DNA from 3 places in the Pseudomonas sp. PB3P13 genome. Region 3 is predicted to be linked to each of the others. Evidence: riboswitches for the same ligand, from Rfam matches in the RefSeq annotation. Region 3 holds a riboswitch; each other region holds the start of a gene.
The links. A riboswitch is a leader RNA that binds a small molecule or an ion and turns the genes downstream of it on or off. The one in region 3 is predicted to bind cobalamin.
Positions count from the first base shown of each region.

Region 1: linked by a shared signal. The riboswitch ahead of cobO (cob(I)yrinic acid a,c-diamide adenosyltransferase) and the one ahead of ACYZT1_RS15555 (ABC transporter substrate-binding protein) in region 3 are both predicted to bind cobalamin.
Region 2: linked by a shared signal. The riboswitch ahead of ACYZT1_RS13315 (CbtB domain-containing protein) and the one ahead of ACYZT1_RS15555 (ABC transporter substrate-binding protein) in region 3 are both predicted to bind cobalamin.

Region 1 is NZ_CM142702.1:3,685,800-3,688,055, forward strand. It holds gene ACYZT1_RS16970 (cobyrinate a,c-diamide synthase) at 1-724, opposite strand, end outside; gene cobO (cob(I)yrinic acid a,c-diamide adenosyltransferase) at 721-1,332, opposite strand; cobalamin riboswitch at 1,413-1,627, opposite strand; gene ACYZT1_RS16980 (hypothetical protein) at 1,783-2,256, shown strand, end outside.
Region 2 is NZ_CM142702.1:2,870,836-2,873,091, reverse strand. It holds gene cobW (cobalamin biosynthesis protein CobW) at 1-153, opposite strand, end outside; cobalamin riboswitch at 252-465, opposite strand; cobalamin riboswitch at 734-959, shown strand; gene ACYZT1_RS13315 (CbtB domain-containing protein) at 1,079-1,273, shown strand; gene ACYZT1_RS13310 (CbtA family protein) at 1,285-1,989, shown strand; gene ACYZT1_RS13305 (cobalamin biosynthesis protein) at 1,986-2,256, shown strand, end outside.
Region 3 is NZ_CM142702.1:3,370,222-3,372,477, reverse strand. It holds gene ACYZT1_RS15555 (ABC transporter substrate-binding protein) at 1-916, opposite strand, end outside; cobalamin riboswitch at 1,036-1,229, opposite strand; partial or broken gene ACYZT1_RS15550 (chorismate mutase) at 1,293-1,412, opposite strand; gene ACYZT1_RS15545 (GlxA family transcriptional regulator) at 1,551-2,256, shown strand, end outside.

The sequences.
Region 1 (2,256 bases), 320 kb from region 3:
CAATCCGCACGCCGGTCAGTAAGGGCTCGACAGCGATGACGTCTGGCGCAGCGAATTTCACCGCCGGTGGCAGCGCGACTTCGCAACTGCTGGCCAATGCGTTGGCGGCCGCATCGAGGCGCGCATCCAGATCGTTCAATTCGCTGGCCTGGACCAGACCGAGATGGCGACTGGGCAATTCGATCCCTGTCTCCCGGGACAACGCGCCGTACCAGCGCAAACCTTCGGTCAGGCTGCCTTCGAGCAACTGCGCGTGGCGCAGGGTGCCGACGCGATTGGCCAGGACGCCGGCGAACGGCAAGTCCGGCTGATATTTCGCCAGGCCCAGCGCCAGGGCACCGAATGTCTGCGCCATAGCCGTACCGTCAATAACCGCGAGTACCGGCACACCGAAGTGCCGCGCCAGGTCGGCGCTGGACGGCGTACCGTCAAACAGCCCCATGACCCCTTCGATCAGAATCAGGTCGGCTTCGGCGGCGGCTTCCCACAACAGCCGACGACTGTCCTGCTCACCGACCATCCACAGGTCCAGTTGATACACCGGCGCACCGCTGGCACGTTCGAGAATCATCGGGTCGAGAAAGTCCGGGCCGCATTTGAACACGCGAACCTTGCGCCCCTGATGACGGTGCAATCGGGCCAGCGCGGCGGTGACGGTGGTCTTGCCCTGACCGGAGGCCGGCGCGGCAATCAGTACCGCCGGGCAATGACGTGGCTGATTCACAGCTCGACGCCCTTCTGCGCTTTGATCCCGGCCTGGAAAGCATGCTTGATCATGCCCATTTCGGTCACGGTGTCGGCCAGTTCAATCATCTCCGGTTTGGCGCCACGACCGGTGACCACCACGTGCTGCATCGGCGGCCGTGCTTGCAGGTCGCTGAGGACTTGATCGAGATCGAGGTAACCGTGCTTCAGCGCGATGTTCAATTCATCGAGCACCACCAGGCCAATCGACGGATCGCGCAGCAGTTGGCGAGAGACTTCCCACGCGGCTTCGGCAGCGGCGATGTCACGCTGGCGGTCCTGGGTTTCCCAGGTGAAGCCCTCGCCCATCACATGAAACCGCACCTGCTCCGGGAAGCGCCGAAAGAACAATTCTTCGCCCGTGCTGTTGCGCCCCTTGATGAACTGCACCACGCCGCATTGCATGCCGTGACCCATCGACCGGGCGAGCATGCCGAACGCCGAACTGCTTTTGCCTTTGCCATTGCCGGTCAATACCAGCAGCAAGCCGCATTCGTTCGGGGAGTTGGCGATGCGTTCGTCGATCACGGCTTTTTTGCGCAACATGCGCGCCAGATGACGTTCGTCACGATCAGGGGAATCGGTCATGGGGAGCTCTCCGTTGAGACTGGATAACGGCGGGCAGGCACAAGAATAGACGGCAAAAAGCCTGGCATCGCCCACCGTGATGCCGCTGGATGAATCAGGCCGGTCTCCGGGCTCATGAGCGGCGTTTGCCAGACTGCGCGCCTTCCCATGCCGGTTTCGACACAGTGGCTCAAGACGCAGTGTTCACTCATTTACCGTTGCGGGGGCAGCGCCGGGATTGTGCAGCGCACTCACCGGTTTCCCTGTTTCACTCCGTCGGCCATGGCCACAGAGCACCTGAAACAAGCGGCGAAGGTTAGAGGGTTGGGGGTGGAGCGTCAATTGAAGCCGGGAGGCAACGGGCTAAAAAACTGCCCCCGGCCCATCTGCTGTCGCCGATCTTGTGCCACACTTCAAGCAGTGATATCAAAGAGCCACATCTACCCCATTACAATAACAAGGGTGAGCCACATGCAAGGCATGATCATCAGCAATCCAAAACTGGAATTCCTGCGCCCGGCGCTCGAACGCTGGTTCGATTGCATCGACCGTTTCAACGCCGTGCGCGGCGATAACGACACGCCGTACTGGCATGACGAAAAAGCCAACCTCAGCGTGCTTTCAGCTGCTGCGTGGATGGCGGAAATGGTCACGCTGCAGCAAACACCCACCCGTAAACAGCACGAAGAAGGTGAGCGCAACGCTCGCGCCGACTTGCTGATCGCCACGGGCGAAGAGCGCGCCTACCTTCAAGCGTCACAACGCTGGCCTAAGGTCAACAGCCTGAACCTGACGCAGGCACTGGCCGATATCACCAGCGACGCAAGGAAAATCAGCTACGCCAGCGACCTGAAACTCGGCTGTCTTTTCGTCGCACCGCAAAAATCCCAGCACAGCGCCACCCCGGAAGAACTCCAGGACATGCTCGACGATTTGCAAAAAGAA
Region 2 (2,256 bases), 500 kb from region 3:
TTCGCCATCAATGCCCAGTTCGCCAAACTCGTTGACGATCACCGCAATGCGGCGGCCATGGGCGTTGTCGAGCATGTGCCGCAGCAAGGTGGTTTTGCCCGAGCCGAGGAAACCGGTGACGATGGTGACGGGAAGTTTGGCCAGTGTTTTCATCGGATGCCCTAACGCAAGGTGGCGGGCATACGGGACGACAATCGCAGCGACGCACGCGCGCGGAAGAGTTCGCCACCGGATCACCCCGCCCGGTTGTAGTGAGAATCTGTATCGAGGCAGGTCTCCTGGCTGACGGTGTGCCGGGCGTTGGGCCCAGCGTTCGCTGCGCCTTCCCGCGGATCCGTTGGACAGGACCTGCAGTGGCGTGGCAGCAAACAGCACCGTTCACAGTTGCGGGGGCAGCCGCGGCATTGACCGCGTTCCCTTCTTAGCTTCGGCAGCCGCCGAAGAACCTCGAACACGCAAGGCTACGCATGGTCTTGGGGCGGGTCAATGTTCGGGAGTGGTCGCCGACGATTGTGGTCAGGGGACTTGCCTGTATTGAAGGGCTTGCCTGTGATGAGGATTTTCCTGTGGCGAGGGGGCTTGCCCCCGTTCGGCGGCGAAGCCGTCGTCAGACCTGCTTGCGCGGTATGTCTGGAAGAATGATGGGGTCGCTTCGCAACCCAACGGGGGCAAGCCCCCTCGCCACAAAGATGAGAACCCATGCCAATTGACGCCCAACCCCCGCCCATGCTCTCCTACACGCCTAGTTACGGGTGCCCTTACAGGGTGAAACGGGAAACCGGTGAATCATGTGCTTTACTCAGAGCCATGTCAGTCCGGTGCTGCCCCCGCAACGGTAAGCGAGCGAAGCGTCAAATCCACTGTGCCGGATAGTCGGCATGGGAAGGTGATGCTTGCAGGTTCCGGTTGACGCCAAACCCCTCGTGAGCCCGGAGACCGGCCCGCAGCACACGGTGAGCATCACGCTCGCCGAATGACAAACCCGCGGTGGGCGGGCGCTGTTCGAGCCTCTGCGTGCCTGATTCGCGGGGTTTTTCATGCGCTCCATTCACCCGCTGACAGCCCAGAGGGATGCGCCATGTCGATCATCAGCAGCACCGGCAGCACTGCCGGGAAAAGCACCACCACAACCCTGACCCAACGCCTGGCCGCTGCCCTTTGCGCATCGATCCTTGGCATCTCTCTGGTGTATTTCGCCGGTTTCTCGCACATCCAGGCCGTGCACAACGCCGCCCACGATACCCGCCACAGCGCTGCCTTTCCGTGCCATTGAGACCTGCTGACATGATCAAGCGTATTGCGCAAACCGCAGGTTTTTCCGGACTGCTGGCGGCCCTGTTGCTGACTCTTCTGCAAAGTTTCTGGGTTTCGCCACTGATTACCCAGGCCGAGACGTACGAAAAATCCGAACCGGCTGCTGTTGAATTGCACGAACACACTGCCGGTGCTGCCGCACACACTCACGACGCCCAAGCCTGGGAACCGGAAGACGGCTGGCAGCGCGTGCTGTCCACCACCGGTGGCAACCTGGTGGTCGCTGTCGGTTTCGCGTTGATGCTCGCCGGTCTTTATACCCTGCGCGCGCCAACCCAAACCGCCCAGGGTCTGCTCTGGGGGCTGGCCGGTTATGCCACCTTCGTGCTCGCGCCGACCCTGGGCCTGCCACCGGAATTGCCGGGCACGGCCGCAGCCGATCTGGCCCAGCGCCAGGTCTGGTGGATCGGCACCGCTGCGTCCACGGCAGTTGGCATCGCGTTCATTGTGTTCAGCCGTCACTGGCTGATGAAAATCCTCGGCGTGGCGATCCTTGCCGTACCGCATGTGATCGGCGCGCCGCAGCCGGAGGTGCATTCGATGCTCGCCCCCAAAACGCTGGAAACGCAGTTTAAAATTGCATCACAACTCACCAATGTCGCGTTCTGGCTGGCCTTGGGCTTGATCAGCGCAGGGTTGTTCCGCCGCAACAGCGCGGGTCCGTACGACACATGACAAATGCCGGCGCGGCGCCGACATTAGTGGTCGGCCTGGGCTGCCAGCGCGGCTGCCCGCTCAGCACATTGCGGGCACTGCTGGATCAGGCCTTGCAAGCGCACCAGATCGGGCTTCATCAGATCAAGGCGTTGGCCACTATCGATTTGAAGCGTGAGGAAGCGGGCCTGATCGAACTGGCCGAGCAACTGGGGTTGCCCTTGATGTCTTTCAGTAGCGAACAGTTGGCCGGCTACCAACTGCAACTCAGTCACCGTTCACAGATCG
Region 3 (2,256 bases):
TGCGGTTGTTTTTCACCGCGTCCATGTTGCGGGTCACTGGATCGCTGCGCAGGAATTCGAGTTTTTTCAGGTGGTCGTCGGCAGGGAAGCGACGGCGGTCCATCCGCGCGATCACCAGAAAGGTCGGGTTAGCCTTGGCAATGGTTTCCCAGCCCACCGTCGGCCATTCTTCGTCGGACGTCACCACGTTGCGCACACCCAGGGTGTTGAGCATGAACTCGGGAATGCCCTTGTGGCCGGCGACGTAAGGGTCGATGTCGAGGCTGGCGCTGGAGAACCAGAACAGGGCGCTGGTGTGGCGCAAATCCTTGTTCTGCGCGGCGGTCGCCACCGACTTTGCCAAGCTGGCCTTGAGCCCGGCGACCAGTTGCTGACCGCGCGCCTGCACGTCAAACACCTGAGCCAGCTGGTTGATGCTTTTGTAGAGGCTGTCGACCCGGAACGCTTCGAGCCGCGTGCCGTCGGCGCCGACCAGATTGTCCTTGGCTTCGCAATCGGAAGGCATCAGGTAGGTCGCAATGTTCATCTCATGAAACTGCTCACGGGTGCCGACCGCGCCTTGTGGCCCGACCATCCATTCCAGCTCCACGGCAACCAGTTGCGGTCGCTTGCCGATCACTGCCTCGAAGCTCGGCTCGTTATCGGCCAGACGTTCGATGCCCTCGTTGACGGGTTGATATCGGGCCAACACATTGTTGAACCACAGCGACGTACCGACCACCTTGTCACTCAGGCCCAGGGCGTAGAGCATTTCGGTGCCGGCCTGGCCGATGGTCACGGCGCGGCTTGGCGCCTGGGTAAAGGTCAGCGTGCTGCCGCAGTTTTCAACCGTCAGGGGATACTGAGTCGGGGCTGCATGGGCGAGGGTGGAAAATCCCAAGGCAGTGACGAGGGTGGCAAGGCGCGACAGCCGCATGACGCAATCTCCGGTGACCGTACAGGGAGCAGGGTACGGACTGGAAACACATCGTTGATCGCTGCCGTTGTAGCTCAAACACCGGGCGCAAGGATGTCCTTCCCGGACACCCCGCCGGTTAGTGATTTGCTTGGCCGGCAGGTTTCCTGACTGATGCGTCGTCGCCTGGCTCCAGCCTTCCCGGGAATCATCCCAGTGGCAGTTCAGGAGCAGGCTCGGCATCTACAGTTGCGGGGGCAGTTCCGTTTGATGCCTGGCAAGGCACCTCGGATTCCCTATTAATCCCGTTGGGGAACCGGCAGCAGGCATGGTAGTCGATCAAGCGCCGCAATGGTCCGGAATTTTCTGGTGGTGGCACGATATCGAAGGCATGGCGTCAGCGGCCGATGGTGCACAGCTCGCCGGACGCACGGATCAGTGCCTGACCGTGCAACTGATCCTTGATCAGCGCCGCCCGGGTCTTGCCCAGCCAGTGCGGACAATCCGGGTCATTGCGGGCGTCATGAACCAGGATTGATATATTTGTCGGAGATCTACGGTTAGCATGGCGTTTCAGCCGCGTGCCTGAAGCCAGGTCCGTCAATGTAGCCGAGTGAGTCGCACCTTGATTGAAAGACGTCAATTTAGCGGTGGCATGAAGGGCAAAAACCTCCGCTATCTGAATGAACATTCTGCCGAGCCGGGCCGCATGACCCGGACCGGGTTCCTGCTGCTGGAGCATTTCTCGCTGCCCGCATTCACTCAGGCGCTGGACACCATTGTCACGGCCAATCTGCTGCGCCCGGGGCTGTTCTCATCACGCACCTTCGGCCTGCATGACCGGGAGGTCATCAGCGACCTCGGTCTGGTGATCCGCCCCGACGGGCGCGTCGATACGGCTGCGATCCATGCATTGGATCTGCTGGTGATCTGCGGCGGCTACCGAACCGAACTGAACGCGAGCGACGAGCTCAATCAGTTGATACGTGCGGCCGCCGAACAGGGCGTGATCCTGGCGGGCCTGTGGAACGGCGCGTGGTTTCTCGGCAGCGCGGGTGTACTCGATGGCTATCGCTGTGCGATTCATCCCGAGCATCGTCCGGCACTGGCGGAAATTTCCAGATCCACGCACGTGACCAGCGAACCTTATGTGATCGACCGGGACCGGTTAACCGCATCCAGCCCTTCGGGGGCTTTCCACATGGCGCTCGACTGGATCAAAGGCTTGCACGACAAGGCGCTGGTCGAAGGAATCGAGGATATTCTCGCGTTTGAGGAATCGCGTTATCGGCGCATCAAACCGACGGAAAATGTGTGCGTCAGTGCACCGCTGCGTGAAGTGGTGAAGCTGATGGACGCCA